DNA from 3 places in the Megasphaera sp. An286 genome. Region 2 is predicted to be linked to each of the others. Evidence: riboswitches for the same ligand, from Rfam matches in the RefSeq annotation. Region 2 holds a riboswitch; each other region holds the start of a gene.
The links. Region 2 has a riboswitch for ZMP and ZTP ahead of B5F80_RS00860 (phosphoribosylaminoimidazolecarboxamide formyltransferase). Riboswitches for the same ligand answer to the same signal wherever they lie in the genome.
Positions count from the first base shown of each region.

Region 1: it holds a riboswitch for ZMP and ZTP, as region 2 does, so the genes downstream of both, B5F80_RS06880 (formate--tetrahydrofolate ligase) here and B5F80_RS00860 (phosphoribosylaminoimidazolecarboxamide formyltransferase) in region 2, are expected to answer to the same signal.
Region 3: it holds a riboswitch for ZMP and ZTP, as region 2 does, so the genes downstream of both, B5F80_RS05135 (OFA family MFS transporter) here and B5F80_RS00860 (phosphoribosylaminoimidazolecarboxamide formyltransferase) in region 2, are expected to answer to the same signal.

Region 1 covers NZ_NFIY01000012.1:25,635-35,956, reverse strand. The annotation lists gene aspS (aspartate--tRNA ligase) at 1-1,050, shown strand, start outside; gene B5F80_RS06885 (hypothetical protein) at 1,123-1,938, shown strand; ZMP/ZTP riboswitch at 2,105-2,184, shown strand; gene B5F80_RS06880 (formate--tetrahydrofolate ligase) at 2,234-3,913, shown strand; gene B5F80_RS06875 (cyclodeaminase/cyclohydrolase family protein) at 3,882-4,535, shown strand; gene B5F80_RS06870 (metal-dependent hydrolase) at 4,608-5,273, opposite strand; gene B5F80_RS06865 (hypothetical protein) at 5,287-5,715, opposite strand; gene trmL (tRNA (uridine(34)/cytosine(34)/5-carboxymethylaminomethyluridine(34)-2'-O)-methyltransferase TrmL) at 5,881-6,369, shown strand; gene B5F80_RS06855 (YlbF family regulator) at 6,390-6,737, shown strand; gene murB (UDP-N-acetylmuramate dehydrogenase) at 6,766-7,653, shown strand; gene typA (translational GTPase TypA) at 7,783-9,597, shown strand; gene B5F80_RS06840 (PepSY domain-containing protein) at 9,804-10,070, shown strand; gene B5F80_RS06835 (PepSY domain-containing protein) at 10,097-10,322, shown strand, end outside.
Region 2 covers NZ_NFIY01000001.1:180,284-190,605, forward strand. The annotation lists gene B5F80_RS00845 (MBL fold metallo-hydrolase) at 1-439, shown strand, start outside; gene B5F80_RS00850 (hypothetical protein) at 476-829, shown strand; gene B5F80_RS00855 (DUF1847 domain-containing protein) at 853-1,476, shown strand; ZMP/ZTP riboswitch at 1,557-1,634, shown strand; gene B5F80_RS00860 (phosphoribosylaminoimidazolecarboxamide formyltransferase) at 1,696-2,871, shown strand; gene B5F80_RS00865 (DUF362 domain-containing protein) at 2,995-4,119, shown strand; gene B5F80_RS00870 (hypothetical protein) at 4,386-4,847, shown strand; gene B5F80_RS00875 (amino acid permease) at 4,905-6,350, opposite strand; gene B5F80_RS00880 (IclR family transcriptional regulator) at 6,493-7,263, opposite strand; gene B5F80_RS00885 (2-oxoacid:acceptor oxidoreductase family protein) at 7,507-8,043, shown strand; gene B5F80_RS00890 (4Fe-4S dicluster domain-containing protein) at 8,056-8,322, shown strand; gene porA (phenylglyoxylate dehydrogenase) at 8,326-9,507, shown strand; gene B5F80_RS00900 (thiamine pyrophosphate-dependent enzyme) at 9,520-10,322, shown strand, end outside.
Region 3 covers NZ_NFIY01000008.1:10,519-20,840, forward strand. The annotation lists gene B5F80_RS05130 (AbgT family transporter) at 1-117, shown strand, start outside; gene B5F80_RS05135 (OFA family MFS transporter) at 196-1,464, opposite strand; ZMP/ZTP riboswitch at 1,533-1,617, opposite strand; gene B5F80_RS05140 (D-alanyl-D-alanine carboxypeptidase family protein) at 1,669-2,685, opposite strand; gene rsmG (16S rRNA (guanine(527)-N(7))-methyltransferase RsmG) at 2,721-3,431, opposite strand; gene mnmG (tRNA uridine-5-carboxymethylaminomethyl(34) synthesis enzyme MnmG) at 3,424-5,304, opposite strand; gene mnmE (tRNA uridine-5-carboxymethylaminomethyl(34) synthesis GTPase MnmE) at 5,320-6,699, opposite strand; gene jag (RNA-binding cell elongation regulator Jag/EloR) at 6,806-7,603, opposite strand; gene B5F80_RS05165 (YidC/Oxa1 family membrane protein insertase) at 7,600-8,262, opposite strand; gene yidD (membrane protein insertion efficiency factor YidD) at 8,347-8,556, opposite strand; gene rnpA (ribonuclease P protein component) at 8,553-8,915, opposite strand; gene rpmH (50S ribosomal protein L34) at 8,989-9,123, opposite strand; gene dnaA (chromosomal replication initiator protein DnaA) at 9,831-10,322, shown strand, end outside.

The sequences.
Region 1 (10,322 bases), on a different contig from region 2:
ATGGATCAGGAAGAAATCTTGACGCTCGTCGAAGAAATGGTTCACTATATCTTCAAGGAAACGCTGGGCCACGACGTAGAACTGCCGATTCACCGCATGACCTGGGACTACGCCATGGAAAACTACGGCTCTGATAAGCCGGACCTGCGCTTCGACATGAAGTTTACCGACATTACGGACCTCGTCCGCGATACGGAATTCAAAGTGTTCCGCTCCGTTGTCGACAACGGCGGCCAGGTCAAGGCCATCAACGTCAAGGGCGACGCCGGCATTCCGCGCCGCGAACTGGACAACCTCGTCGAATACGTATCCCGCTACGGCGCCAAGGGCCTGGCATGGATCTGCTTCATGGAAGACGGCACGCTGAAATCGCAGGTTAAGAAATTCCTCGGCGAAGATACGCTCAAAGCTATCGGCGAAAAGTGCGGCAGCGAAACGGGCGACTTGGTTCTCATGATTGCCGACAAACCGGCCGTCGTCGCGGCAGCTCTCGGCGAACTGCGTAAGGAAATGGCCCGCCGCATGAACATGATCGACGAAAGCAAATTCGCCTTCACCTGGGTCGTTGATTTCCCTATGTTCGAATACAGCGAAGAAGAAAAACGCTACGTCGCCATGCATCATCCGTTCACGGCTATCCGCGACGAAGACCTGGATAAATTGGAAACAGACCCGGCTCACGTCTATGCTAAGGCATACGACCTCGTTCTCAACGGCGTCGAACTGGGTGGCGGCTCCCTCCGTATTTACCAGCCTGATTTGCAGCAGCGCGTATTTAAGGCTATCGGCCTTACGCCGGAAGAAGCAGAACAGAAATTCGGCTTCCTGCTCCGAGCCTTCGAATACGGTGCTCCCCCTCACGGAGGCTTGGCCTTCGGCCTGGACCGCATGATCATGCTCATGCTCAAACGCAAGTCCATCCGCGACGTCATCGCCTTCCCGAAGACGCAGAACGCTATCGACCCCATGAGCGAAGCGCCGTCGGAAGTTACGAAAAAACAACTTCACGAACTTCACATTCAGGTAGAAGAAGAACTCGTCAAGAAATAAAAGTCGCATTACAGAAAAAGGTATCGGCATGGCCGGTACCTTTTTTATCAGATAGAAAGGAAGTTGAGCAACGTGAAACTGCAATATGTAAAAGCAGACCCCAGCGGTAATACGACCTTATTTGTGCTGAGCGATGTCGCGCCGGAACAGCGTAGCTTCTTGGCAGCAAAGCTCCTGAAAGATAAGGGCGTCGACGCCGAGCAGGTCGCGTATTTATCCATGACGGAAGGCCAGCCGCTGCGCGTCGACATGATGGGCGGCGAATTCTGCGGCAACGCGTCCCGCTCCGCTGCGGCCTATGCCTTGCAGCTGGCCGGTGGAGATAGGGGCGAATATGCCGTGTCCTGTTCGGGATGCGACGGCGTTCTGCAGGCTCAGGCGAAAAAACGGCCTGACGGCTCCTACGACGCCTATATCGAGATGCCCCTGCCCCTGTCCGTTGAAGCAGTTCTCCTGGACGTAGGAGGCATGCCGAGCCGCTTTTTCCGCGTCGAGCTGCCGGGCATCGTTCATTTCGTCCACTTTGCCTCTGAAGCGGAAATGGAATACAAGGACATGTTTTGGACGGCCTTGCAGGACTATGCGTCGGACGAACAGCTGGACGCGTTCGGCCTCGTCCTCTTTGACCCGGCCCATCTGCATATGGTCCCCGCCGTATACGTGACGGCGACGGATACGCTGTACTGGGAACAGAGCTGCGGCTCAGGCTCGGCGGCTGTAGCGGCGGCCCTGGCCTGCGTAGGCAAAAAGAACGTGTCCTGCACGATTCAGCAGCCTGGCGGCGCGATTGCCATCGCCGCGGCCGTAGAAGGAGAAGACAAGGAGCTGCGCAGCATTTTTATCGGCGGCCCCGTATCCTTTGGCGAGGTACAGGAAATCGACATGTAATCATACTGCGTATGGCATGTAAGCCGGTTCTCTGTGAACCGGCTTCTTTTCGTACTAGCCGACATGCGCCAGGTGATATCCCTTTTTTGATTTTTGTGGAGCCGGGCTGTATCCGGGAAGGGGCAAATGTCATTGACAGTATACGGAGAATTCTTGTATAATAAGTCCATAATCATGTGACTGACGGAAGTGGAATCAACCACGGGGAGCATGATTGACGCGAAGCCGACCGTCTGGGCAACATTTCCAGAAGTGTCGGTATTTTTTTATGCTACGAACAGGAGTGACGCAAATCATGGCACAGGTATTAAGCGATATTGAAATTGCACAGCAGACCACGCTGGAACCGATCGTAAAGATTGCGGAAAAAGTCGGATTAACTGACGATGATTTGGAATTATACGGTAAATATAAGGCAAAGATTTCCTTTGACGCTATCAAGCGCCTTTCGAAAAACGAAGACGGCAAGCTCGTCCTCGTCACGGCTATTACGCCGACGCCGGCCGGCGAAGGCAAGACGCTGACGACGATCGGCCTCGCCCAGGCGCTGAACTACATGGGGCATAAGGCCGTCGTCGCCCTGCGCGAACCGTCCCTTGGCCCCGTATTCGGCATTAAGGGCGGCGCTGCCGGCGGCGGCTACTCGCAGGTACTGCCGATGGAAGATATTAATCTCCATTTTACAGGCGACATGCACGCTATTACGGCGGCCAACAATCTTCTGGCCGCTGCCATCGACAACCACGTTCATCAGGGCAACGCCCTGCGCATCGACGTGCGCCGCGTCATCTGGAAGCGCGTCATGGACATGAACGACCGGGCCCTGCGCAACATCGTCGTCGGCATGGGCGGCAAGGTCTGCGGATTCCCGCGGGAAGACCACTTCATGATTACCGTTGCCTCGGAAATCATGGCGGCCCTGTGCCTGGCCAGCGACCTCATGGACTTGAAGAAGCGCATGGGTGACATCACCGTAGCTTATGACTTGGACGGCAACCTCGTGACGGCCCGCCAGCTCGGCGTCGAAGGCGCAATGGCTATCCTCATGAAGGACGCCATCAAGCCGAACCTCGTCCAGACGATCGAGCACACGCCGGCCCTCGTACACGGCGGCCCCTTCGCCAACATCGCGCATGGCTGCAACTCTGTCGTCGCTACGAAGCTGGCCCTCAAGATGGGCGAGATCGCCGTTACGGAAGCCGGTTTCGGCGCAGACCTCGGCGCGGAAAAATTCATGGACATTAAGTGCCGTTTCGCCGGCATCAAACCGAACGCCGTCGTCGTCGTCGCAACAGTCCGGGCTCTTAAAATGCACGGCGGCGTAGACAAGAAGAACTTGCAGGAAGAAAATATCGAAGCCTTGAAGAAGGGCTTTGCCAATTTGGCTAAGCACGTGGAAAATATGCGTACCTACGACGTTCCCGTCGTCGTCGGCATCAATAAATTTGCTACCGATACGGATGCGGAAATCGCGACGCTCCGCCAGCTCTGCGCCGATTACGGCGTCGACGCAGCCCTCAATAACTGCTGGGCCGAAGGCGGCAAGGGCGGCGTAGAATTGGGAGAAAAGGTACTGCAGCTCATCGCCCAGCCGCAGACGCCGTACAAGCCGCTGTACGACGTAAACGACACCATCGCCCAGAAGATGGAAACGATCGTCAAAAAGATTTACGGCGGCGCAGGCGTCGTCTTTGAAAGCAAAGCGCAGAAACAGGTTGCCGAGCTAGAAAAATTCGGCCTCGACAAGATGCCTCTCTGCGTAGCGAAAACGCAGTATTCCTTGTCCGATGACCCGGCTCTCCTCGGTGCACCGAAGGACTTCACCGTTACTGTCAAGGACGTGCGCGTCTGCACCGGCGCAGGCTTTATCGTCTGCCAGACCGGCGACATTATGACGATGCCGGGCTTGCCGAAGGTTCCCGCTGCTAATAGAATGGATATCGATGAAAATGGCGTTATCACAGGATTGTTCTAAGCCCGATTTCAGCCGCTTCCAGTCCATGCCCCTCGACGCCCTGCTGGAAGCGACGGCCTCTAAGGAGCCCGTTCCCGGCGGCGGCGGCATCGCGGCCATGACGGCAGCTTCGGCGGCGGCCCTCGTCGAGATGGTGGCAAACCTGACCCTCGGCAAAAAAGGGTATGAAGACGTGGCCAAGCTGATGGAGTCCATCAAGATGCAGGCCCGAGACCTGCGCATACGCTATCTGGCCGGCATTGCCGAGGACGCGGCGGCCTTTGACGGCGTAATCCGGGCCGTGCGGCTGCCTAAGGATACGCCCAATCGGAAAGACATCGTGCAGCAGGCCTTCAAGGAAGCGGCGGAAATCCCCTTTTCTCTGGGAAAGGATATTTTCGTCCTCGTGCAGCTGGCGGAGCAGACCGTGCGCTACGGCAATAAGTGGGTTATTACGGACGGAGCCATTGCGGCCATGAACGCCCGCTCTGCCATGCGGTCGGCTTTTTACAGCGTCCGCGTCAATTTACAGTCTATTACAGACGAGCAGTACGTGCGGGATATGACCGAGGCCATTCAGCGCATCGAACGCGAAGCGGCCCTGCTGGAACAGCGCGTAGAACGGGAATACGAAAGAAGATAAATATATGAAATACGGCCCTGCCATGAAAGGAGATACTTTCACGACAGGGCCGTTTCTTGTTTATGCAGTTGTTTAGAATTCGTATGTCGTTCCCGGTTCGACGACCTGGACGGGAATATTGTACTTGCTTTCCGTAAGCTGCTTATATTCCTGCGGGTCGGCGTCGATGATCGGCCACGTCTTGTAGTGGACGGGGATGACGAACTTCGGCTGAATCCACAAGGCCGCCAAGGCCGCGTCGTCTATGCCCATGGTAAAGTTGTTGCCGATGGGGAGAATGGCGCAGTCGATCTTGCCGAAGCGGTCGAGGATTTTCATGTCTGAAAACAGACCCGTATCGCCGGCGAAGTAGACGCGCTTGCCGCCGAATTCGACGATGACGCCGCAGGCCATGCCGCCTTCGACGCCCGATCCATGAAAGGCCGGCGTCAGGCGAATCGTGCCGAAGGGAAAAGAGGCACTGCCGCCGACGTGCATCGCGTGAGCCCGGCAGCCTGCAGCGGCCGCTTTGCCCGCTACTTCAGCCGTGCTGACGACTAAGGCGTCGTTTTTCTTGGCGATGGCTTCGACGTCGCCGTAGTGGTCGCCGTGGGCGTGGGTCAAGACGACGTACTGACAGTCAATGTCGGTGGGACAGACGCTTGTCCACGGATTGTCCGTAATAAACGGGTCGAAGAGAATCGTAGTCGTTTCGTCAGACAGCGAAAAGGCTGCATGACCGTAGTACGTGAATTTCATGGGAGGAGCCTCCTTATTTTTCCGGTTCCCGGTGGCTGGTGCTCCAGGTCTTCCATTCGTCGAAGAAGGGGCGCATCGCTTTAATCGGAGCGGGAGCGCACATGGTTGAGTCCAAGGCGTCGCGGAGTTTGGCTTCGTTGTCGCCTAAGGGATAGATGGTCTTGTATTCGTCGTATACGCTCCAGAAATCGCGCATGTGGAGGTTGGCGTACGTTTCGCCGTAGATTTTGAAGCACGAGTCGCACAAGGTGATGAAAACGGCTTCTTCATCGTGCTGTTTGGCGTCGTCAAAGGCGCAGCAGCGCGTGTACAGGCGGATGTTGCCGAATAATTTCCGCAGGTAATCGTACACTTCCGAAACCATGGCAGGTTCCAGCTGCATGAGGCGACAGCCGGGGGCAAAGTAGATGGGGTACTGGGCAATGTTATCAAATGTATCCATGTGAAAACACCTCTCTTTTGATTTTTGAAAATAATAATTAAAGAATAATTATTATTTATATTATACCATGCATGATAAAAAAAATCAATGAATACATGGCCGGCCTTTCCTCTTGTGCTCCTACGGGAAATCTTGTACAATATTCGTTGGAGAGTGATTGATACTATGCATATTGTAATGGTAGAGCCGGAAATTCCCGGCAATACGGGCAACGTAGCCCGGTTATGCGCGGCGAATAAGATGACGCTGCATTTGGTGAAACCATTGGGGTTTTCTATCGACGACAAGCATTTAAAGCGCGCCGGCCTTGATTATTGGCATCTCGTAGACGTACAGGTTCATGAAAACTTCGATGAAGTGCTGGAAAAATACAAGGGCCACCGCTTTTTTTATTTGACGACAAAGGCAAACCAGTGTTATGCCGATATTCAGTTTCAAGAAGACGACATGCTCGTCTTCGGCAAGGAAACGAAGGGCTTGCCGGAAGAATTGCTTAAGCAGTATCCGGACAGCTGCTTCCGCGTGCCCATGGCCGAAGAAGCGCGGAGTCTGAACCTGTCGAATACGGTCGCCATCGTTTCGTATGAAGCGCTGCGCCAGCTCGGATTTCCCGGCATGGCCAAGGGCGGCGTCGGCATCGATCATTTAACCTAAGGAAAAGGCGGGAAACAATAGTGGAATTATACGATAAAGCCAATGAGTTGGCAAAAGCGATTCAAAATTGCAAGGAATACGTAGAACTGGTAGAGGCGGGCAAGGTGCTGGCCGAAGACGAAAAGACGGCCCATTTGGTGCAGGATTTCCTCATCATGCAGGCCCAGCTGGCTTATGCCGAATCCATGGGCAATAAGCCGATCCGCAAGAAAATCGAACAGCTGAACCGCATGGCGGAACAGCTTAAAAAGAACGAAACGGCTATGGCTTACCTGCAGAAATACAACCGCTGGCAGGCGATGGCTGGAGAAGTGTATCAGGTAATTCAGAACGCAATGGCAGAAGGAATGAGCATTCTTGATAAATAAGTACGCATTGACAAGTTTTGCGGCGCAGATGAGCAAGTATACGCCGATGGACAACATCATTCTCGACGCGCCCATGAGCGAGCATACGACCTTTGCCGTCGGAGGCCCGGCTGATATTCTGGTCCTGCCGGCGTCGGTAAAGGAAATGTCCGTGGCCATCCGCATCGCCCGTTCCCTGGAACTGCCCGTGACGGTCTTGGGCGGCGGATCGAACGTCCTCGTCCGGGACGGCGGCATCCGCGGCGTCGTCATCCAGCTGAACCGCCTGAAGAAGGTCTTGTCCTGCCATGACGGCAAGATGCTGGTCAGCGCGGGCTACATGCTGAAGGATATTTGCCAATTTGCGCAGGAACAGGGATTGACGGGCATAGAATTTGCCTGCGGCATACCCGGCACGCTGGGCGGCGCCGTCTTCATGAACGCCGGCGCCTACGGCGGCGAAATGAGCCATGTCGTGTCCCGTGTCCGTACGGTCAGCAGCACCGGCGGCGTCCATACGTACAGCGCGCCGAATCTGGGCTTTGGCTATCGCCAGAGCCGGTTTCAGAAATCCCAGGAATTCGTCGTCGAAGTGGAACTGCTCCTGCGGCCCGGCGATAAGGACGAAATCCAGCGCACCATGGACGACCTCATGCAGCGGCGGCGCAGCAAGCAGCCGCTGGAAATGCACAGCGCCGGCAGCACTTTTAAGCGTCCTCCGGGATATTTTGCCGGCACTCTCATCGACCAGACCGGCCTGAAGGGCCTGTCATGCGGCGACGCGCAGGTATCGACGAAGCACGCCGGCTTCGTCGTCAATCGGGGCCATGCCTCGGCCCGCGACGTCCTGCAGGTCATTCGCGAAGTGCAGCGCCGCGTCGAACTGGCCCACGGCGTCCATTTAGAGCCGGAAGTGCGGATCATCGGCGAAGACTAGGTAAATTTCATCGTATTTTTCTGTAAAAAGCCCTGCGACGTGTAGTCAAGCGGGGCTTTTTGTGCTATACTCTATGAGTTACGAACTAACTATACTTATCATTATTTGACATAGGAGAGAGGACATTAGATGGAACGTCAAGATATTCGCAATATTGCAATTATTGCCCACGTTGACCATGGCAAAACGACATTGGTCGACGCAATGCTTAAGCAGAGCCACGTTTTCCGCACCAATGAAAAGGTTGCCGAACGAGTCATGGACTCCGGCGATATCGAACGGGAACGAGGCATTACGATCCTGTCCAAAAACACGTCCGTCATGCATGAAGGCGTCAAGATCAATATCGTCGACACGCCGGGCCATGCCGATTTCGGCGGCGAAGTAGAACGTGTTCTGAATATGGTCGACGGCGTACTGCTGCTCGTCGACGCCTTCGAAGGCCCTATGCCGCAGACGAAATACGTACTGCGCAAGGCCCTGGAACAGAATTTGAAGCCTATCGTAGTTATCAATAAAATCGACAAGCCCGAAGCCCGCGTTTCGGAAGTCGAAGACGAAGTACTGGAACTGTTCATGGAATTGGAAGCTAACGACGAACAGCTCGATTTCCCGGTTATTTACGCAAACGGCCGCGACGGCATCGCCAAGTATTCCATGGACGACGACAGCACCGATTTGGAACCGCTGTTTAAAACCATTATTAAATACTGCCCTTGCCCCAAAGGCGATATCGACGGCCCGCTGCAGTTCATGGTTACGACCCTGGATTACGACGACTACGTCGGTAAAATCGCCATCGGCCGTATCGTCCGCGGCCGCCTCCGCCCGAACCAGAACGTCGTTATTACCGACGGCGAAGGCCAGCGCCGCGCTAAAGTCGGCCGCGTATACACGTACGAAGGATTGAAGCGGACGGAAACGGAAGAAGCCGCTATGGGCGAAATCGCCTGCATCATCGGCATTCCTGACCTGAAAATCGGCGAAACCGTAGCCGACCCGCAGAATCCGGAAGCCTTGCCGAAAATCAACATCGACGAACCGACTTTGTCGATGATTTTCTACGTCAACGACAGCCCCTTCGCCGGCCAGGAAGGCGAATTCGTCACGAGCCGCCATCTTCGCGACCGCCTGTTCCGCGAAGTGCAGACCAACGTATCCCTCCGCGTCGAAGAAACGGACAGCGCCGACGCCTTTAAGGTATCGGGCCGCGGCGAACTGCACATTGCCGTCCTCATCGAAGAAATGCGCCGCGAAGGCTATGAAATGCAGATCGGCAAGCCCAGCGTCATTACGAAGGAAATTAACGGCCAGAAATGCGAACCGCTGGAAGCATTGACCATCGACGTGCCGCAGGAATTCATGGGCTCCGTCATGGAAAAGCTCGGCACCCGCAAAGCGGAAATGGTCAACATGGTCGACATTGCCGGCTACACGCGCCTGGAATTCATCATTCCGGCCCGCGGACTCATCGGCTTCCGCAGCGAATTCCTCACGGCCACGAAGGGCAACGGCATTATGTACCACGTCTTCCACGGCTATGCTCCCTGGAAGGGCGAAATCCCCGGCCGTACGCGCGGCAGCTTAGTCGCCTTTGAATCGGGCACGACGACGGGCTACGGCATTTTCAACCTGCAGGACCGCGGTGACATGTTCATCTCGCCGGCTCAGGAAATTTACCTCGGCCAGGTCGTAGGCGAAAGCAACCGCGACGTCGACATCGACGTAAACCCCTGCAAGAAAAAACACCTTACCAATACGCGTTCCTCTGCGTCGGACGAAGCGCTTCGCCTCGTTCCGCCCCGCGTCATGGGCTTGGAAAAATCGCTCGAATGGATCAACGACGACGAACTCGTCGAAGTTACGCCGAAGAGCATCCGTATCCGCAAAGCCATTTTGGATAAACACGACAGAAAGAAAGCGATGCGCAAAGCACAGCAGTAACCGCATCGTTATAGAAGCAGCCTTCCGGCAATCAGTCGGGAGGCTGCTTTTTATCAATGCTAAAGGATTTCTAAACAACTCTAAACTGCTTCTAAATAAATTTTTAACAAATAATGATTATTAAAAATATTGACAATGGGGCGGAAGTATGTAATAATTTAAGTGTAAAAACTACTGCAACTAAAAACACTAGGAGGTATTAGAGTATGAAAAAGAAAATGGGAACTATCTTAGCGGTATTAGCTGTAAGTGCAATGGGATTTTCGACGGCGTTTGCCAGCATGAGCGCGCAGGATGCAGAAAACATCGTATTGAAAGAATATCCGGGCGCTACGATTCATAGAGTAGACCGTGATTACGACGACGGCCGCAGAGTATATGAAGTAGATTTCAGAACCGACAGCATCTGGGACGGCGAATTGACCATTGACGCCGATACGGGCAAGATTTTAGAACGGAAAGAAAAATACTAAGATATAGTCTGTAGGAGGAAATGACGATGAAAAAGAAATTGAGCGCCTTGCTGGCTGTCGCAGCTGTGACGTGCATGGGCATCGTACCGGCCTTCGCTATCAGCATGCAGGATGCGGAACAGATTGTTAAAAACGAATATCCCGGCGCGGTGATCCATCGCGTAGAACGGGACTATGACAATGGCCGCAAGGTCTACGAAATTGATTTCCAGAGTGATAAAGTCTGGGACGGTGATCTTACGATTGACGCCG
Region 2 (10,322 bases):
CATTCACGAATTGAAAGACGGCGACACGGTGGAGTTTCTCGGCCTGTCCCTTACGGCCTTTGATATCTGCTCGACCAAGGCCAAGCAATTCGGATATCTATTGACCTTCCCCGACGGCATGAGGCTGACCTGTCTGGGCGACGAGCCGTATAACGAGCGCTGCCGGCAGTACGCCGAAGGAACGGATTGGCTGCTGGCCGAGGCCTTTTGCTTATACGAGCATAGAGATCTGTTCCGGCCCTATGAGAAGAACCACAGCACGGTAAAGGACGCGGCGGAAACGGCGGCTTCTCTCGGCGCGGCGCGTTTGGTGCTGTACCACACGGAAGAAAAGACCGGCAGCAGCCGGAAGGGGCTGTATACGGAAGAAGCGAAGGCCTATTACGGCGGCGCCGTGTACGTCCCCGAAGATATGGAGCGGATCGCGCTCAGCCGCTGAAGCGCAGACTGATGGATTATATAAAGGAGTCGTTCGATGATACAGCTTATACTTTGCGGATTGGTAACGGGCTTATTATATTTTTGGAATTATAAATACTGCAAACTCAGCGCGGACCCGGCCTATGCGCTGCAAAACCCGATTATGCTGCGCATCAGTTCTATAGCGCGCAGCGTCGGCACGCCGGCGTTTCTGGCCTTTCTCTTTTATACTGTGGAGTGGAGCGCCGTCTATTATCTGGTCAGCCTGTTTGTCGGCATCCTTGCGGCCGGCTTGGCTTATAAAGGCGGCAAGGGAAGGGGCTTCATGCATTTTATGGGGATTATCGCCTGGATTCCCTGGGTGTGCCTCAACGGAATGCTGTTATATTTGATTATGAAATCATTATAGTAAACGGAAAGGTTGTGAAGACAATGGCAGAACGAACTCTTTCCTGCGCCGACTGCGGCGTAGTGAACTGCAACGTCATGGATAAGGAATACCCCTCTTTCTGCGCGACGACGCACATGGATGAAGAGGTAAAGCGGGAAGCCTTAGCATTGTATGAGCAGGACGACAATCAGCAGGTCATGCAGACGGCGGCTGGCGTCGAATGCGACGGCTATTTAAAGTGGTGCCGCGTCCAGGAGACCATTGAATTTGCCAAACGCATGAATTTCCATAAAATCGGCATTGCGACCTGCGTCGGCTTGATACAGGAAACGCGGATGCTGGCGGGGATTCTGCGCAAGCACGGCTTTGAAGTCTTCGGGATGGCCTGCAAGGCCGGCGCCGTTCCCAAGGTAGAGCTGGGAATTGACGAAAAATGCAATGCCGTCGGCGTCAACGCCTGCAATCCCATCCTCCAGGCTAAGATGCTCAATGCCAAGCATACGGATATGAACATCGTCATGGGCTTGTGCGTCGGCCACGACAGCTTATTTTACAAATATTCCGAGGCCCTGACGACGACGCTGGTCGTCAAGGACCGCGTGACGGGCCATAATCCCGTGGCGGCATTGTATACCAGCCAGTCCTATTATAAGACGAAATTATAAGCCGAGCGAGCGTATCGCTAAAAGGCGCTGCCCTTGTCTGTTTCCCATTGACACAGGGCGGCTGCGCCTTGTATAATGAAACAGAAGCATGTGACTGACGGAAGTGGAGCTACCACGGGGAGCATGGTTCATTACAGCCGACCGTCTGGGCGAAGGTTCCAGAAGTGTCGGTATTTTTATTTTTGCCAGGAAATTTCTTATTTTCAGGAGGTAATACTAATGAAAGAATTGCAATTGAAATACGGCTGCAATCCGAATCAATCATCGGCAAGAGTATACATGAAAGACGGCAGCGACCTGCCCTTTGAAGTCATGAACGGCCGTCCGGGCTACATCAATCTGCTCGACGCCTTCAACAGCTATCAGCTGGTCAAGGAATTGAAGGAGGCGACGGGCCTTCCCGCCGCGGCGTCCTTTAAGCACGTCAGCCCGGCCGGCGCTGCCGTCGCGACCGACATGAGCGATACGCTGAAAAAAATCTATTATGTAGACGACTTGAAATTATCTCCCCTCGCTTCGGCCTATGCCTGTGCCCGCGGTGCAGACCGCATGAGCTCCTACGGCGACTTCGTCGCCTTGTCGGATATTTGCGACGCCGAAACGGCGACGCTGCTGAAACGGGAAGTATCCGACGGCGTTGTAGCTCCGGGATATACGGACGAAGCCCTGGCTATTCTCAAGACGAAGAAAAAGGGCAACTACTGCGTGCTGAAAATCAATGCCGATTACGTTCCTCAGCCTGTCGAATCGAAGGACGTATACGGCATTACCTTTGAACAGGAACGCAACAACGCCAAGATTACGGCCGACTTGTTCCAGAACTGCCCGACGAAAAATAAGGACATCCCCGAAGCGGCGCAGCGCGACTTGCTCATAGCGCTGATTACCCTGAAATATACGCAGTCCAACTCGGTCTGCTACGTCAAGGACGGCATGACCATCGGCGTCGGCGCAGGCCAGCAGTCCCGCGTTCACTGCACGCGCCTGGCCGGCAACAAGGCCGACATCTGGTGGCTTCGCCAGAATCCGAAGGTATTGGCCCTGCCGTTCCGCGACGACGTGCGCCGTCCGGACCGCGATAACGCCATCGACGTATATATTTCCGACGACTACGAAGACGTGCTGGCTGACGGCGTATGGCAGAATCTGTTTACCCAGCAGCCGGAACCTCTTACGAGAGAAGAAAAGAAAGCCTGGATCGGCCAGCTTCACGGCGTAGCGCTGGGCAGCGACGCCTTCTTCCCCTTTGGCGACAACGTAGAACGGGCCCACCGCAGCGGTGTCGATTACATCGCCCAGGCCGGCGGCTCCATCCGCGACGACAACGTCATCGAAACGTGCGACAAATACAATATTGCCATGGCGATGACCGGCTTGCGGTTGTTCCACCACTAAGATATATCAAGAGCGTCCCCTCTGGGGACGCTTATTTTACAGCCTTCTTTTTCTTGACTTAGAGCGTACTTCATGTGATACAATGAAAGTGTTTATGAGAATGAGTTTATCGGGAGGTAGGTTATGGAAAAAGCAAAAGTATATTTTACGGATTTTCGCTGTAAAGTAGGGACGAATAATCTGATGAAGCTGCAGAAGCTGTGCAAGAAAGCCGGCATCGAAACGATCGACTTCGAAGGAAAATTCGTCGCCATCAAAATGCATTTTGGCGAATTAGGCTGTCTGGCATCGATTCGCCCGCAGTACGTTAAAGCCGTCGCCGACTTGGTTAAAGAATTAGGCGGCAAGCCCTTCCTGACGGACTGCAATACATTGTATCCCGGCAGCCGCAAGCACGCCCTGGAACATTTGGACTGCGCCAACCTGAACGGCTACAATACAATTACGACGGGCTGTCAGATCATCATCGGCGACGGCCTGCGCGGCACGGACGAAGTGGAAATTCCCGTCAAAAACGGCGAATACGTACAGAACGCCAAGATCGGCCGGGCGATTATGGACGCCGACGTATTTATCAGCCTGGCTCACTTCAAAGGGCATGAAATGACCGGCTTCGGCGGCGCCGTTAAAAACATCGGCATGGGCTGCGGCAGCCGCGCCGGCAAGATGGAACAGCATTCGTCGGGCAAGCCGGCTGTCAACGCCAAGAAGTGCAAGGGCTGCCGCCGCTGCGCATCCGAATGCGGCTCCGATGCAATTACCTATGAAGATAACATCGCCCATATTCACGAAGATTTGTGCAAGGGCTGCGGCCGCTGCATCGGCGCCTGCGCCTTCGACGCCATTCACACGGTGCAATGGGACGCCAGCGAAAAACTGGATTACAAGATGGCTGAATATGCTCAGGCCGTCTGCCAGGACCGCCCGTGCTTCCATATCAACCTGGTCATGGACATTTCGCCGAACTGCGACTGCCATGGCGAAAACGATGCGCCCGTATTGCCGAATATCGGCATGTTCGCTTCCTTCGACCCCGTTGCCCTCGACCAGGCCTGCGTCGACGCCTGCTTAAAGGCCACGCCGCTGCCGAACAGCCAGCTGTCCGATAACCTGGCGAAACCCGATTGGGAATGCCACCACGACCATTTCCTCGACGTTCATCCGGATATCAACTGGGAAGCTACGCTGCGCCATGCTGAAAAAATCGGCCTTGGCGTAAGAGACTACGAATTAATTACGGTAAAATAAGCCGAAGCCTATGCGGAAGGCCCCGCCTGCATTTGTACAGGCGGGGCTTTTCGTTTATAATGAAAAGAAACTGCTTTTGAAGAATTTGTATTTATTTTATCAAAACCAATTGATTTTTCCGGGCACTCTCTATATAATGTAGTTATATATTAAAAAATATTATTAAACCATTAATGTAAATTATAAATATATTAAAACGTACGCTGGTAGTTGACGATGCGGCATGTCGCCGACGGCGTATGACGAGAGAGCGAGGGAGTGAAGCGATGAATTGTGTAATTTGCGGGAAAGAATTTACGCCGCGGCGATCTATTCAGAAATACTGCAGCGCCGAATGCCGGCGGTATGCCAACCGTCATGGCGTCAACGATATCCGGGCCGCCGCTCCGGCTACGGCTCCGGTAATTCGTGAATTCCGCTGTCTGAAATGCGGTACCATCGTCAGAGTACGGGATCATTCGGACGGCAGGATGAAGTTTTGCTCCCAGCATTGCGAAAAGCTGTACTGGAAACATTCGAAGAAAGTAAAGGCCGTCACGGTGTACCGCAAGTTTTCCTGTCGGGAATGCGGAAAGCATGTCCTCGTTACGGACCCGCTGGACCGGCGGCGGATTTTCTGCAGCCGCGAATGCCGCATCCACTGGTTCGGCAAGCACAACGCGGAGAAGAGAGCTAAGATGGCTGCAGCTCATGCAGGGGGCGATGTACATGCCGGACAGATGCTGTAGGAAAAAAAGAAGGCACGCGAATCATATATAACGTTCGCGTGCCTTTTTTTGTTTGTCTTATTTATGGCGGGACAAGTCTACTTCGTCCAGCGGAATAATATTCGTATGGTGTTTTACCTTGTGATACAGGTATACGGCGAGGAAGACGGGAATGCCGATGTAGGCGACACTGGCGCCGTACCAGTCAATTTCTGCTCCCGTAAAGGCCGAGTAGTTCTGACCGGCCGTAACGATGATGCACATGAGCAGGGCCAGCAGGGGGCCGAAGGGGAAGAAGGTTGCTCTGTAGGGCAATTCCTTTAAATCCTTGCCTTGGGCCACGTAGGCGCGGCGGAAGCGGTAATGGCAAATAGCGATGCCGATCCAGGTAATAAAGCCGGCCATGCCGCTGATGTTGACGAGCCAGTCGTAGGCCTTGCCTTCGCCGATGAGCGACGTAAGGAAGGCTGCCAGGCCAAAGATAACCGTTGCGAACAGCGCATACGACGGAACGCCGCGCTTATTCAGCTTGAGGAAACATTTTGGTGCCTGGCCGGTCTGGGCCATGGCGTAGAGCATACGCGTCGAGACGTACAGGCCGGAGTTGCCGGCAGATAATACGGCTGTTAAAATAACAGCGTTCATAATCGAGGCGGCGGCAGCCAGGCCGAAGCGTTCAAATACCAGCGTAAAGGGGCTGATAGAAATATTTTCTACGCTCGAATTGAGAAGATTCGGGTCCGTATAGGGAATGAGGAACCCAATGACGACGAAGGCTCCTAAATAGAATAACAAAATACGCCAGAAAATAGAGTGAACGGCACGGGGAACGTTTTTTTCCGGATTTTCACTTTCGCCGGCAGCGATACCGATCATTTCCGTTCCCTGGAAGGAGAAGCCGGCAACCATGAAGATGCTCAGCATGGCGGTAAATCCGCCGACGAAGGGCGCATCGCCGACCGTCCAGTTTACGAATCCCGGCGACGGCTCGGGCCCGAGTCCCAGAATGAGGAAGGCGCCGGCGCAGAGGAAAATTAATACTGTCAGAACTTTGATACCAGCAAAGATAAATTCGCTTTCACCGTACGAGCGGGTCGAAAGATAATTAAGGACAAATAAGATAATCAGGAAAATGCCGCTCCATACAGCTGCCGGGACATCGGGAAACCAGTATTTCATAATCAGGGCGCCGGCAACCAGTTCGGCTGCGACGGTAATAGCCCAGTTGAACCAATAGTTCCAACCCAAGGCAAATCCTAAGGATTTATCGACGTAGCGGTTGGCATACGTTTCAAAGGAGCCGCTGACCGGCAGGTACGCTGCCATTTCCCCTAAGCTGGTCATAAGGAAATATACCATGACGCCGATGAGGGAATAGGCAACGAGGGCACCGCCCGGACCGGCTGTGCTGACGGTCTCGCCGCCGGCGACAAACAGGCCTGTGCCGATAGCGCCGCCGATGGCGATCATATTCAGATGGCGGGCTTTTAAGCTACGGCGCAGCTGTTGTTGTTCTTCTTTCATTCAATCACAACCTTTTTTATAGTATTACTATAGTAAAAAAAAACTTACCTGTATATTATAGCGAATGTTTTTCTTGTTGACAATTAAAGGTTTCATCAGGGTTTATACCAAATTTGAAAATAAAATACGCTGGAGCAGGCATTTAACGCAATGTCCTGGACAATTCGTCAACCGTATGTTTCAACAGGACAATATGCGATTTTTTATGCGTTTTCATGCGCGTCGTCGGGCCGGAAATGCTGATGGAGGCGACAGCTCGTCCTGTTGCGTCGACGATAGGGACGGCAAAACAGGTCAGGCCGAGTTCGCTTTCTTCGTTGTCGCAGGCGTAGCCCTCTCTTTTTACCTGGTCGAGAAGGTGGAGGAGCTCGCCGGCATCGCCGAGAGACGCAGGGGTCAGCTTTTGGAAGCTGACTCTTTTTATATATTCTCGTATGACCTGGTCGGACTGAAATCCTAAAATCGCCTTGCCCGATGCCGTGTGGTGAGCGAGCTGACGATAGCCCAGGGCCGTTTCCATTTTCAGCTGCGACGTGCCTAAGGCGCGGTCGATGAACATGATGTGAATGCCGTCGTCGACGATGCCTAAATGGCTCGTTTCTCCCGTCTGCCGGGCGATGTCCTGCAGGTAGGGGTGGATGAGGGCGGCCAGCTCCATGCGGTTATAGGCCAGCATGCCTAGGGAAAACATGTTGAGGCCCAGACGATAGGTGGCGTGGTCGGTCTTCGATAAAAAGCCGCGGTTTTCCAAGGTGACCATGAAGCGGAACACCGTGCTGCGGCTGAGGCCCAGCAGCTTGGCCGCGTCGTTTACGCTGAGTTCTTCATAGTCGAAGAAGAGATTTAGGAGAGACAGCGTATTGTCTACAGAGGTGAGTATATATTTTTCTTTATTCGAGGCGTCTTCTTTCATATACAGTATCCTTTGCGGGGTTAGTTTTTTGTGTACAATGTATAAATCATTTTTATTATAGCATACTCACCGTAAGAGACCTATAGATATGACGCGGGCACATCATAAAGAGGCGGAAAATATCGCTTTCTCATATATCATATTTTTCATTGACACATAACTTTAATCATTCTAATATAGAAATATAAAGTTCATATAAAGAAACTAAAGTATCTTTATATGAATAAGCGAGGAGATGAAACTATGAAGGAAATTCGTTTGCAGGGCCGCGGCGGCCAGGGCGTGGTCAAAGCGTCGCAGCTCGTCGTGGAAGCGGCCGTAGCCGAAGGGCTGTACGGACAGGCTATTCCCTTTTTCGGCGTAGAACGGAAGGGATCGCCTGTATTTGGGTATCTGCGCTTGTCTCACAGTCCGATTCGCCGCCGTATGCAGGTCTATGAGCCGGATATCTTGATTATATTTGACGATTCCCTCGTGTCGGCGCCGGAGACCTTCGACGGCTTGAAAGCAGGCGGTATGGTGATTCTCAATACGACTAAAACACGGGAAGAGCTGCCCCTTCCGCCTCAGGCCGGCAGCGTATGGCTCGTCGACGCCGCGGGAATTTCGGAAGGCCTGTTAGGCCGCAACATGCCGAATACGGCCATGCTCGGCGCTTTTGCCAAGGCGACAGGCTTGGTGGATAAGGATACGCTGTTGGATAAGATTGAGCATACCTTTGGCGCAGAGAATAAGGAAGCAGCTGTCCGGGCTTACGACAGCGCTGCGGAATACAAGTAAGGGGGAGAAACTATGAACGAACGCCTTCATATTACGCCGGTCGGCGATACGGGGATGTATATTTTGGATACGGCGTCGTGGCGCGTATTCCGCCCGGTTATGGACAAGGAAAAATGCGTAGAATGCGGCATGTGCCTGACGTATTGTCCGGTGAATGCTATCGTCGGCCGTGAAGATAATACATATGAAATTACTTACGATTACTGCAAGGGCTGCGGCATCTGCGCCCAGGAATGCCCGCGCAAAGCGATTGATATGGCGCCGGAAGGAGGAATTTAGACGATGAGCAGAAAAGTAGTATTGACGGGAAACGACGCGGCGGCGGAAGCGGCGGCTTTGTGCCGTCCCGATTTGGTAGCGGCTTACCCGATTACGCCGCAGTCCAAGGTCGTAGAACATTTAGCTGATATGATATACGACGGCCGGCTGGACTCGGAAATGATTCAGGTAGAGAGCGAGCATTCGGCCATGAGCGCCGTCCAGGGTGCGTCTGCCGGAGGAGGACGGGTCTTTACGGCGACGAGCGCCCAAGGGCTGGCCCTGATGTTCGAGCCCTATATGCGGCAGGCTACGCTGCGCCTGCCCATGGTCATGGCCTTGGCAACGCGGGAAATGACGTCGCCTGAAACGGTGTGGAGCGGCCAGCAGGACGCCATGTCCGTCCGTGAAGCCGGCTGGATGCAGGTATTCTGCGAGAGCAATCAGGAAATCATCGACATGATCATTCAGGGCTACATGCTGGCCGAAGATCCGCGGGTCTTATTGCCTATCAACGTGTGTTACGACGGCTTTTACAGCTCCCATCTGACGGAGGGTGCGGAATTGCCTGATCAGGAAGACGTCGATGCATTCCTGCCTCATTACAGCGCAGATTGGAATCCTATTTTAAATCCCGATAAGCCTCTGGCTCTGGACCCGCTGACGGCGGGCCCGCTGCTGATGAAATACAGAGAGAGCCATTTGGACGCGATGGAACGGGCCCTGGCCGTACTGGAAGAGGTAGACGCGAAATTCGCCGCCGCCTTTGGCCGGTCTTACGGCGGCGCGGTTGAAGAATACCGCCTCGACGATGCCGACGTCGTTTTGATTACCATTGCCGGCATGAGCGGCACAGCGAAGGACGCCGTCGACATAGCCCGCGAAAAGGGCGTCAAAGCCGGCCTCATCCGCCTGCGCTTCACGCGGCCCTTCCCGGGAAACCGTATTGCCAAGGCCCTGTTGGGCAAGAAGGCCTTCTGCGTCCTCGACCGAAGCGTATCCTTCGGCTGGAGCCAGGGGCCGATGCATGTGGAAGTCAAGGCGGCCCTTGCCGACCAGGGGGCGTCGTACTGTCATTTTTCGGCTATCGGCGGCTTAGGCGGCGCCGATATTTCATTGACGGAAATTTCCGGACTTATAGATGAATTAGAAACCCATAAAGATGAAAAAGGCGAACGGCCTGTTCGATGGCTGCTGAAGGATTGAGGAGGGAATCGTATGAACTACGTATCATTGCTGAAGGACGCGCCCGATCAGATTACGCCGGGCATGTCGGCCTGTCAGGGCTGCGGCGGCGAACTGATCCTGCGGCGGGTCATGCAGGTTGCCGGAAAGAATACTATCGTGGCGATTCCGCCGGGATGTTTGGCCGGCGCCGGCGTCGTCGGCTGGAACTATGCCAACGGGCAGAAAACGCCGGTTCACATTACCCTTCTGGACAACACGGCGGCCTTTCTCAGCGGCTTGTCGCGCATGTACGAACGGAAGGGACGGAGCGATGTCAACATCGTCGCCGTCGCAGGAGACGGCGCGACGGCTGACTGCGGCTTTCAGAGCTTGTCGGCCGCGGCAGAGCGAGGCGAAAAGATGCTGTATATCTGCTATGACAACGAAGGCTATATGAACACGGGCTATCAGCGCAGCTCGACGACGACGCTGGGGTCCCGCACGTCGACGACGCCTTTGGGCAGCAAAATCAGCGGCAAGGAACAGCAGCAGAAGTATGTGCCCCTCATCATGGCCATGCATCAGATCGAATACTGCGCTACGGCCTCGCCGTCCCACATGAAGGACATGGTGGAAAAAATCCAGAAGGGGCTGGAGGCCAGCAAGAAGGGCTTCGCGTACCTGCATGTTTTCTCGCCCTGCCCGACGGGCTGGGGCTATGGTAGCCACATGAGTATTACGATGGCTCGCCGGGCTGTAGAGTCCAATCTGTTTCCTCTGTGGGAAATGGCCGAAGGCAAGCTGACCGTAAACGTCAAGCCGGCCAATCCCCTGCCCGTAGCCGACTTTGTCGA
Region 3 (10,322 bases), on a different contig from region 2:
TATTTATCCCTCATGATGCCCTACGCCATGGCCTTCCTGGTCATGTGGTATGCCTTGTTCATCTTCTGGTATCTCACAGGCTGGCCTGTCGGCCCGGGTATTCCCCAGAGACTCTAAATTAAATCGTTGAACAGACAAAAAAAAAATCAGGATCTTCCACTAGTAAGGAAGACCCTGATTTTTTATTACTGAAATTTATTTAACAGACGCTTTCCTCGCCGACCAGTAGGCGTCCTGACCAGTGATGCCGTGTCGCGTCTTGTATTTCAGGACGGCCATAACCAGCAGGGATGTGACGAAGAGGGCCGAGAAGACCTGCAGGGTAATGGAGTAGCTGTTCGTCGTCTCCTTGATCCACGACAGGAGCAGGGGACCGGCCACGCCGGCGGCGCCCCAGGCCGTGAGGATGCGGCCGTGGATAGCGCTCAGGGCCTTGGTGCCGAACAGGTCGCTGAGGTAGGCCGGCATACAGGAAAAGCCGCCGCCGTAGCAGGTAATGATGAGCAGCACGACGATTTGAAAGCTGAAAGCGTTCGTTTCCGTCGACAGCTTGAAGAAGGCCAGGGCCTCGATGAAGAAGAAGAGGACGTACGTATTAGCCCGGCCGATATAATCCGATACGGTCGCCCAGGCGATGCGGCCGGCGCCGTTCAAAAAGCCGATGAGGCCGACCATGGACGCGGCAGCCATGGGCGACATGCCGACGACTTCCTGGGCCATCGGCGAGGCGACGGCCAGGAGGGCGATGCCGCAGGTGATATTGACGAAAAAGAGCCACCAAATCGTATAGAGCTGCCAGGTCTTCATGGCCTCTTTCAGGGAAAACTGCGGCATGGCATCGGCATAGACCGGGCCGGAGGGCTTCGCCAGCGCTGTGTCGGGACGGGGCATTTCGTCAGCCTTCGGAGGCGCTAAGTACAGGGACGAAGCTGTCATGACGACGAGATACACTGCGCCCAGGATGAGGAAGTTCGTCGCCAGGCCAAAATTAGCGACGAGAAGCTGCATCGCCGGACCGGCGATCATGCTGGCAAAGCCGAAGCCCATGATGGCCAAACCCGTGGCAAAGCCGCGGTTGTCGGGAAACCATTTGACCAGGGTCGAGACGGGCGTAATATATCCCGTCCCCAAGCCGATGCCGCCGATAACGCCGTAAAACAGATACAGCATAGGCAGGCTGCGGAACTCCATGGCCGCCGCCGTGCCGAACATAGCCGAAACGAAAAATAAAGTCGACACGAGGCCCGACTTGCGGGGGCCGGCCTTTTGGACGAAGCTGCCCAGGCATCCGGCGGACAATCCTAAAAACAAGATAGCCAGGGAAAAGGTCCACGTCGTCTGCTGCAGCGTAAAGCCCATCGATTCCATAATGGGCTTGGTCAAGACGCTCCAGGCGTAGACGCTGCCGATGCAGATGTGAATTCCCATGGCGGACAGGGCAATGAGCCAGCGATTTCTCTTCATGATATCGTCTCCTTTGACTTGTCCCGCCAGAGCAATAAAAAGCCGGCCGGCTGGACAAAGAATAGATGTACTCTTGCCCAGACGGTCGGCGTATATGTCACCGTGCAGTCCACGTGGTTATTCCACTTCATTCCGTCAGTCCTGCACTGTATAGGTACGTTGTTATGATATGATTATACGGATTTAGAGCATACCTGTCAAGAATTATGCAGATTTTTTCACAGCTGCTGCAGCCATGTCGGCCGTATCGGCGTCCGTTCCATAAGCAGTTTCTTGCGCGGCTTGCCCCTTAGCCTTGGCGTCTGCCGCATCCTTGGCCTGTTCCATTTGCTGCCGGCCCAATTCGGTCAGCGTCTGGCCTGCCGGGGCCTTGCGGATGATGTAGACGTTTTCCAGAGGCTTCAATACGGAAAAGCCGTATTTCATCAGGGCCTGGGCATCGCCGTAGCGGTCTTCCGAATTCATGATAGCCGCGATGACCGTCCGCCCGTTCTGAGTCGCCGAAACGACGAGGCACGGCCCGCCGGCATTCGTCGTGCCGGTTTTAATGCCGTTTGCTCCGGGGAACCCGCTAGTCAGGAATTCGTTCGTCGAAACGCAATGCTTATAGCTGCCGTCGACGTAGGGCATGTCGAAGGTACTGCGCTTGACAATATCCCGAAAAGCCGGCAGCTTCATGCCGTAGGCGCCTATCTTGGCCAGATCCCGGGCCGTCGAATAGTGGTTGGCGTCGGGAAGGCCGTGGGGATTGACGAAATGCGTATGGGTCGCACCGAGAGCTGCCGCCTTCGCGTTCATTTTTGCGACGAAGGCTTCTTCCGTCGGTTCAACCGTTTCCGCAATGGCCACGGCGGCATCGCAGCCCGACACGAGCATCATGCCCGTCAGGGCGTTGCGCAGGGTAATCTGGTCGCCCTGCTGCAGGCCGAGGACAGAGGCATCGCTTTCGACGCTCAGGGCCTTATCGGTAATGCGAATCGTCTTATCCATCATGGCCTGCCCGTTTTCCAGGGCGACGATGCAGGTCATCATCTTCGTCGTGCTTCCCGGATAGCCTCTCAGGTCGGGCTGTTTGGCATACAGCTCATCGCCTGTATCGGCGTCCATGACGTAAGCAGCCTGGGCCGCCACTGCCGGCGGTTCCGGATTTTCGGCGAAGGCTACGGAAGATAGGGCTACGCAGGCAGTCAGCGCAGCTAAGATCGTTTTCTTTAAAGACATGATACATGCCTCCCTTGAACATAAACTATAGATGATTACAGCGGATTTTTAGCGGCCATTTTCGGCTTGCGCGGGTATTTGGCCGGACATTTCTTCGTCTTTTTGATATACAGGACGGCCCGCTTGTCATCCAGACCCGGCAAATGGACGGGGCGGACTTCCGCCGCCGCGCCGCCGAGGATGGACAGGGCCTTTTGGGCCTCGGCCAGCTCTTCCTCATATTGGGCGCCTTTTAATGAGATAAATACGCCCTGGCGAGCCGTATAAGGAAGGGCCCATTCAGCCAATATCTGCAGGCGGGCTACGGCCCGGCTGGTCACGATATCGAAGCGTTCCCGGTATTCCTCTTTGTGGGCCATTTCCTCGGCCCGGCCGTGCAGGAAGGAAGCCGTCAGGCCCAGCTCCGCCGTCACGCCCTGTAAAAACGTCAGCCGCTTCTGCAGGGAATCGAAAAAGGTCACCTTCAAATCGGGCCGGTAGATGAGCAGGGGCAGGCCGGGAAAGCCGGCTCCCGTGCCGAGATCCAGGACGGAGGCCCCTTCGGGAAACCACGCCGCGTCGTAGCACGACAGGCTGTCTATCATGTGTTTTACGGCTACGTCGGCTGGCTCCGTAAGGGCCGTCAGGTTCATGACCTTATTCGTCTCGACCAGGCGCTCTGCAAACAGGCAGAATCGGTCGATTTGCTCCGCCGTCAGGGCCAGGCCAAAGTCCTTCGCCGCCGCGATGAGTTCGTCTCTAAACATGGCTTTCCTCCCGCTGGCGCTGTTCCAGCACGATGAGCAGGGCCGTAATATCCGCCGGCGATACGCCGGAGATGCGGCTGGCCTGCCCTAAGGAGCGGGGCCGTATGGCGTCCAGCTTCTGCCGCGCTTCGCCCGACAGGGTATCGATGTCGGCGTATACGATATCTTCTGGCATCAGCTTCTTTTCCAGGCGGTTCATCTTTTCCACCTGTTCCAGCTGGCGGTTGATATATCCCTCGTACTTGACCATGATCTCGATTTCCTCGCATACGTCGTCGGCCAGCTGCGGCAGGGGAAATACCTGGCTCAGCGTATGGTAGGTCACTTCGTTGCGCCGCAGCAAATCGTAAGCCTTGAGGCCGGTACGGACGGGAGCCGTGCCGATAGAAGCCAGCTTTTCCTGATTTTCCTTTGTCGGCGTGACGGGCAGGGCCTTCAGCGCCTCCAGTCCCGCTTCGACGGCTTCTTTCTTCTCTATAAAGGCGTCGTACCGTTCCTGCGTGACCAGGCCGATGTCGTAGCCCTTCTGGGTCAGGCGCAGGTCGGCGTTGTCCTGCCGCAGGATGAGTCGGTATTCCGAGCGGCTGGTCATCATGCGGTACGGTTCTTCCGTTCCCTTGGTGACCAAATCGTCGATGAGGACGCCGATGTAGGCCTCCGAGCGGGTGAGGATAAAGGGCTCCTTGCCCTGTACCTTGCGGGCCGCGTTGATGCCGGCCATGAGGCCCTGGGCCGCCGCTTCCTCATAGCCGCTGGTGCCGTTGGACTGGCCTGCCGAAAAGAGGCCGCTGATGGCCTTCGTTTCCAGCGACGGCGTCAGCTGCGTCGGGTCCAGGCAGTCGTATTCGATGGCGTAGCCGGGGCGCATGATCCGCACGTCTTCCAAGCCGGGAATCGTCCGCAGGAAGGCGTACTGCACGTCGACGGGAAGGCTGGTGCTCATCCCTTGGACGTACATTTCTTCAGTCATTTCGCCTTCGGGCTCAACGAAGAGCTGATGGCGCTTCTTATCGGCAAAGCGGACGATTTTCGACTCGATCGACGGGCAGTAGCGCGGGCCAACGCCCTGGATGACGCCGTTGCACATGGGCGCCCTGTCGAGGTTTTCCCGAATGATGCGGTGCGTTTCCTCGTTCGTAAAGGTCAGCCAGCAGCATTCCTTGTTGCGGTTCTTCCGTTCGGACAAAAAGGAAAAGGCGTGGCCCTGCTCGTCGCCTTCCTGCTTCTGCATTTCTTCCGTCCGCAAGGTGCGGCGGTCGACGCGGGCCGGCGTGCCCGTCTTAAAGCGCATAAGCTTGATGCCCGCTGCCAGCAGGGAATCAGACAGGTCTTCTGCAGACCGCTGTCCCATGGGGCCGCCGGAATAGACGCATTCGCCTGTAATGATCTTTCCCTTTAAATAGGTCCCCGTCGCCAGGATGACGCATTTCGCCTTGTACACTTCGCCCATTTCCGTGACGACGCCCGTAACGGCGCCGTTTTCCATCTGGATATCCGTAATCATGAGCTGCTTGACGTCCAGATGTTCCTGATTTTCCAGCACCTGGGTCATGGTCATCTGGTACATCTTCTTATCGGACTGGGCCCGCAGGGAATAGACGGCCGGCCCCTTGCCCGTGTTGAGCATGCGCATTTGGATGCACGTCTTATCCGTATTGATGCCCATTTCGCCGCCCAGCGCATCGATTTCCCGTACGAGGTGGCTCTTGCCGGGGCCGCCTACGGCGGGATTGCAGGGCATGAGGGCGATATTATCTAAATTAAGCGTCGCGACGAGAGTCCGCGCGCCTAACCGCGCGCTGGCCAGGGCCGCTTCGCAGCCTGCATGGCCTGCGCCGACGACGATGACGTCGTATGTATCGACTACAAACATGATTTCACCCTTTTTCTACTTACCTAAACAAAATCTGCTGAATATTTCTTCTATGATGTCGTCGTGGACCGTATCGCCCGTAATAGAGCCCAGGAGCTCCCAGGCTTCGCGGATATCGACGATGGCGCAGTCGACGGGCATGCCCGCTTCTATCGTGTCCAGGGCCCGCTGCAGGGCTTCGCGGCTCTGCCGGACCAGCTCGATATGGCGCGTATTGGCCAGCAGGGCGCTCTGGGCCGCCGTCAGCCCCTGCTGCAGGGCCAGCGACAGCATGGCGTCCTTCAATTCTCCCATGCCGGCTCCCGTACTGGCTGAAATCGAAAGGAGGGGCAGCCCGTAGGACTGCAGTTCTTCCGTTTCAAAGGCCGGCTGCAAGTCTTCCTTATTCAATACGATCAGGGCTTGCCTGCCTCTGGCCGTTTCCAAAATCTGCCGGTCTTCTTCCTGCAAAGGCCGGGACTGGTCGACGACGACGAGGATAATATCGGCCCGTTCCATGTATTCCTTCGCCCGGCGCACGCCGATTTGCTCGACCGTATCGTCGGTGCTGCGGATGCCCGCCGTATCGACAAGGCAGATCGGCACGCCCTGTATGGTAATCCATTCTTCGATGACGTCGCGCGTCGTGCCTGGCACGTCGGTGACGATGGCTCGTTCTGTTTCCAAAAAACGGTTGAGCAGACTCGACTTTCCGGCGTTAGGCGTGCCGGCGATAGCCGCCATGACGCCGTCCCGCATCATACGGCCGCTTTTGGACTCGGCCAGCATATCGTCCAGACGCCGCTCCATGTCCCGAATAGCGCCGGCAATATCGGGCACCTCTATTTCTTCCAGGTCTTCTTCGGGATAATCGACAGTCACTTCCAGCCGCGTAATGAAATCAGTCAGATGAAGCCGCATATCGCCTACAACCCGGGACAGGCGGCCTTCGAGCTGGCTGACGGCGCTGGTCAGGCCCTGGGCGCTCTTGGCCTGAATGACGTCCATGACGGCCTCGGCCTGAGCCAGGTCGAGGCGGCCGTTGACAAAGGCCCGCTGGGTAAATTCGCCGGGATTGGCCAGCCGCGCGCCGTGGCGCAGGACCAGCCCCAGGATTTCGCTCAGGGACTGGCGGCCGCCGTGGCATTGTATTTCCAGGACGTCCTCCGCCGTATAAGAACGGGGGCCCTTCATGATGAGAAGAATGACTTCGTCCACCGCTTTGCCGTCGTCGTCTACGATCAGGCCGTACTGTATGGACCGATCGCGCCGTTGCGCTAAGGGAAGGGAGGATTTGCTCTGAAAAATCGCGTCGCCTACGTCGTAGGCCTTGCTTCCGCTGATTCGGATGACGCCGATGCCGCTTTCGCCCAGCGGTGTGGCAATGGCGGCTATCGTATCGGTTGTATCGTACACAGTGAACGCTCCTTTCAAAAAAACCGGCGCCGCGGCGCCGGTTTTTACTGTACCAGTGACTCGTCCGCTTTACAGCCGCCGACTCACTGCCGTGTCATATTCAAGCTTATTTTTCGTAATAAATAACCACGTGGCGATACGGGTCCTGGCCTTCGCTTTCCGTCCGCACATGAGCTTCGTTCTGCAGCGCGACGTGGATTATTTTTCGTTCGTAGCCGTTCATCGGCTCGAGGACGACCTTTTCACCACTGCGCTTCACCCGCCCGGCCAGTCGTACAGCCAGCTGCTTCAGCGTTTCTTCGCGGCGCTGGCGGTAATTTTCTACGTCCAGCATGATGAAATGGCGCGTTTCTTCGCCCTGGTTCGTCGTCAAATTCGTCAAATACTGAAGGGCGTCCAGCGTCTGGCCATGCTTGCCGATGAGGATGCCCAGGTTCTTGCCGTGCAGGTGAAGGATGATTTTATCGGATTTGATCATCTTTTCGATCATCACTTCGATGCCCATGTTGCGCAGCACGTCCTGCAGGAAGGCCTTGGCCTTGGCGGCCGCTTCTTCAGCCGTAAAGGTTTCCTCTGCCGGTTCGGCTTCGACGGCAGCCGGTTCTTCGACCGGTTCTTCCGGCGTTTCCGCCGTCACGTCTTCGGCCGGCGCAGCTTCCGCCGCCTTGGGCTCTGCCGGAGGAGCTGCTTTCCGCTCTTCTTCTTCAATATCATAAATCGGAGCATTCTTTCTGGCCTTTTCCGTCAGGCGCACCTTGGCCGGCTTGCTGCCGAAGCCAAGAAAGCCGCTTTTCGGTTCGGCCAGTACTTCGATCGTCACTTCTTCTTCCATCAATCCGAGGCGGACCAGGCCGGAACGGACTGCGTCTTCTATCGTTTTTCCTGTCGCTTCAATGGTTCTCATGCTTTTGCACCCTTTCCCTTATTACGGAACATAATCACCTGCTGGGCCCACTGGAACACGTTGGAAAGGAACCAGTAAATAACCAGGCCGCTGGGGAAGCTCAAGCTGATCCAGCCGATAAACAGCGGCATGATGACGCGCATGATTTTCTGCTGCTTTTCCTGCGCTTCCGAAGCCGCTACCTGCGTGCCCGACATCTGTTTCTGGATGACGTAGGTAGACGCAGCGGATAAAATCGGCATGATATACGTCGGGTCGGCCGCGCCTAAGCTGGGCAGCCATAAAAAGCTTTCGTACGCCGGATCGTAAGGGTAGGAGCGAAGGGCGTAAAAAATCGCGATGAGGAAAGGCATCTGAATCAGGATCGGCAGGCAGCCGGACAGGGGATTGACGCCGGTCTGCTTGTACAGCTTCGCCATTTCTTCCTGAAGCTTTTTCTGATTGCCTTTATATTTCTGCTGTAATTCTTTAATCTTCGGCTGCAGGGTCTGCATGCCTTCCATGGAACGAATCTGCTTGGCCGTAAGAGGCGAGAGGGCCAGCTTGATTACCAGCGTCAGGATGATGATGGCCAAACCGTAGCTGGGATATCCGATGCTCTGCGTAAAGGCATAGCAATAATCCATAAACGTGGTCATGATGCCACTGAGAAAATCCATTATTCCACTAAAAAAATCCAATATTCTCAACTCCAGTCAAGGATAAAATACCAGCAGGCAGCCTCTATTTCATCTGCCTGATACTTACGGCACAGGATCATATCCGCCTTTATGAAAGGGATGGCATCTCAAAATGCGCCTGACTGCTAAATAACTCCCCTTCACAGCGCCGTATTTCTGCAGCGCCTCGATAGCGTAAGCAGAACAAGTAGGGTAAAACCGGCAGCACGGCGGTTTTAATGGTGATATACAAAGCTGATAAAACCGTATTAGAATGATGAAACATCTTTTCATGGCATCTCGTTCTTTCGCAATATCCCGGCCTGTCGGAACAGCTGCAGGATGCTTCGTTCCGCCTGGGCGTATCCGGCGTATTTCAGGCTGCTGCGTCCGATAAGCACCAAGTCGACGCCGTTTGCCAGCTCGAACTGATGAAGGCGGTATACCTCTTTCATCAGGCGCCGGCAGCGGTTCCGCTCTACGGCGCAGCCGATTTTCTTGCCCGTTACGAAGCCGATGCGGGCCGGCTGCTTAGGCGACCGCTTCAAGACGTACAAGACGGCCAAGCGGTTCACATAGGATTTTCCCCGTCGGTACACAACCTGATATTCCCGATTTTTGCACAGCCTTTTTTCTTTTTTTAACTCATACATACGTTATTGTCCCGAAAATGCCAGAAGAACAGAAAAATTCCTTAGCGGAACTTTTCTGTTCATCTTGTAATAATTACGCGGAGAGTCTCTTTCTGCCTTTCAAACGGCGTCTTTTCAAAACCATGCGGCCGCCTTTGGTTTTCATTCTTTCACGGAAGCCGTGCGTTCTTTTTCTCCACAGCGTATTCGGCTGATATGTCTGTTTCACGATAGGCACCTCCTTTGTCTCAATCAACAGTAGATGAACTTACACCATAACAGCATAATTATATTCAAAAAGGATAGGGCTGTCAATCGTTTTTTCCGGAATCGCGGCGATGATGCCGCATTTGTCATAGGGACAGCGTCGTGAACGTATACCGTTTGTACATGGCGGCACAGGGTGTCGCCGCCCTTTGCTATACTGAAGCTGTCAGAGGGAGGAAATTCTCATGGAAAGATGTTTCCACATGCATTGTGGACAGCATGGCAAGTTATCAACACGTTGTTCACAAAATGTGGACAAGTAGAAAATACCTATAAGCCCAGGTGTATACTAGCGTTTCTCCCTTCTTTCAAATCGAGTTATGCACTATATCCACAATATGGCCGTAAACATATCCCCAATCATCCTTGCGAAGAAGGATTCTGTTTACGGTATGAACAGAGGACGAGAGGGAATGGCCTTATGAATTTTTTGACAAATTCAGTCGCCTCTATGTATTTTTCACGGATTTTGTTGTACAATGTAATCAGATGTGTGGATAAAAAGTTCAGTTATCAACAGGTTGTTCACAATGTGTGGATAAATCAAAATCAAGCCGGAAATTCGATGTTTATCGCGTTTCCGCTTTTTTCAGCCTCTAAATGCGCACTTATCCACATTGTGCTGCAACGCACATATCCACAATATTATGCGGGAAGGACTTTGTTATTATGGAATCAATGGATCTAGCTACATTATGGGCGGGAATGCTGGAACAGCTGAAAAAGGTTCTGCCAAAACCGATTTACGAAACGTGGTTCGTCTCGTCTCTCATCCCGACGTCCTACGAAAACGACGTCCTCGTACTGGCGGCGGCGCAGAAATTCGTATGCAATTTCGTCAATAAGAATTATGCCGATCAGCTCAACGAAGCCGCCGAAGCCGTCACGGGGAGGCCTACGACGGTCAAGTTGGAAGATATGAACGCCCCCGCCGCGGAACCGGCAAAGCCAGCGGAAACGGACGATTTATATAAGGACACTCTGTTTTCCGACGAAGACTTGCCGAAAGCGCCGCCAAAGAAAAAGGCGGAGCCCGAGCCGAAGGCCGTCATGGTCAAGGAAGCGAACGAATCGATCTCGCCGCCGCCGGAAGAACCGACGACGGAAGACAACCTCATTCCCAATTATACCTTCGACAATTTCATCGTCGGCAACAGCAAC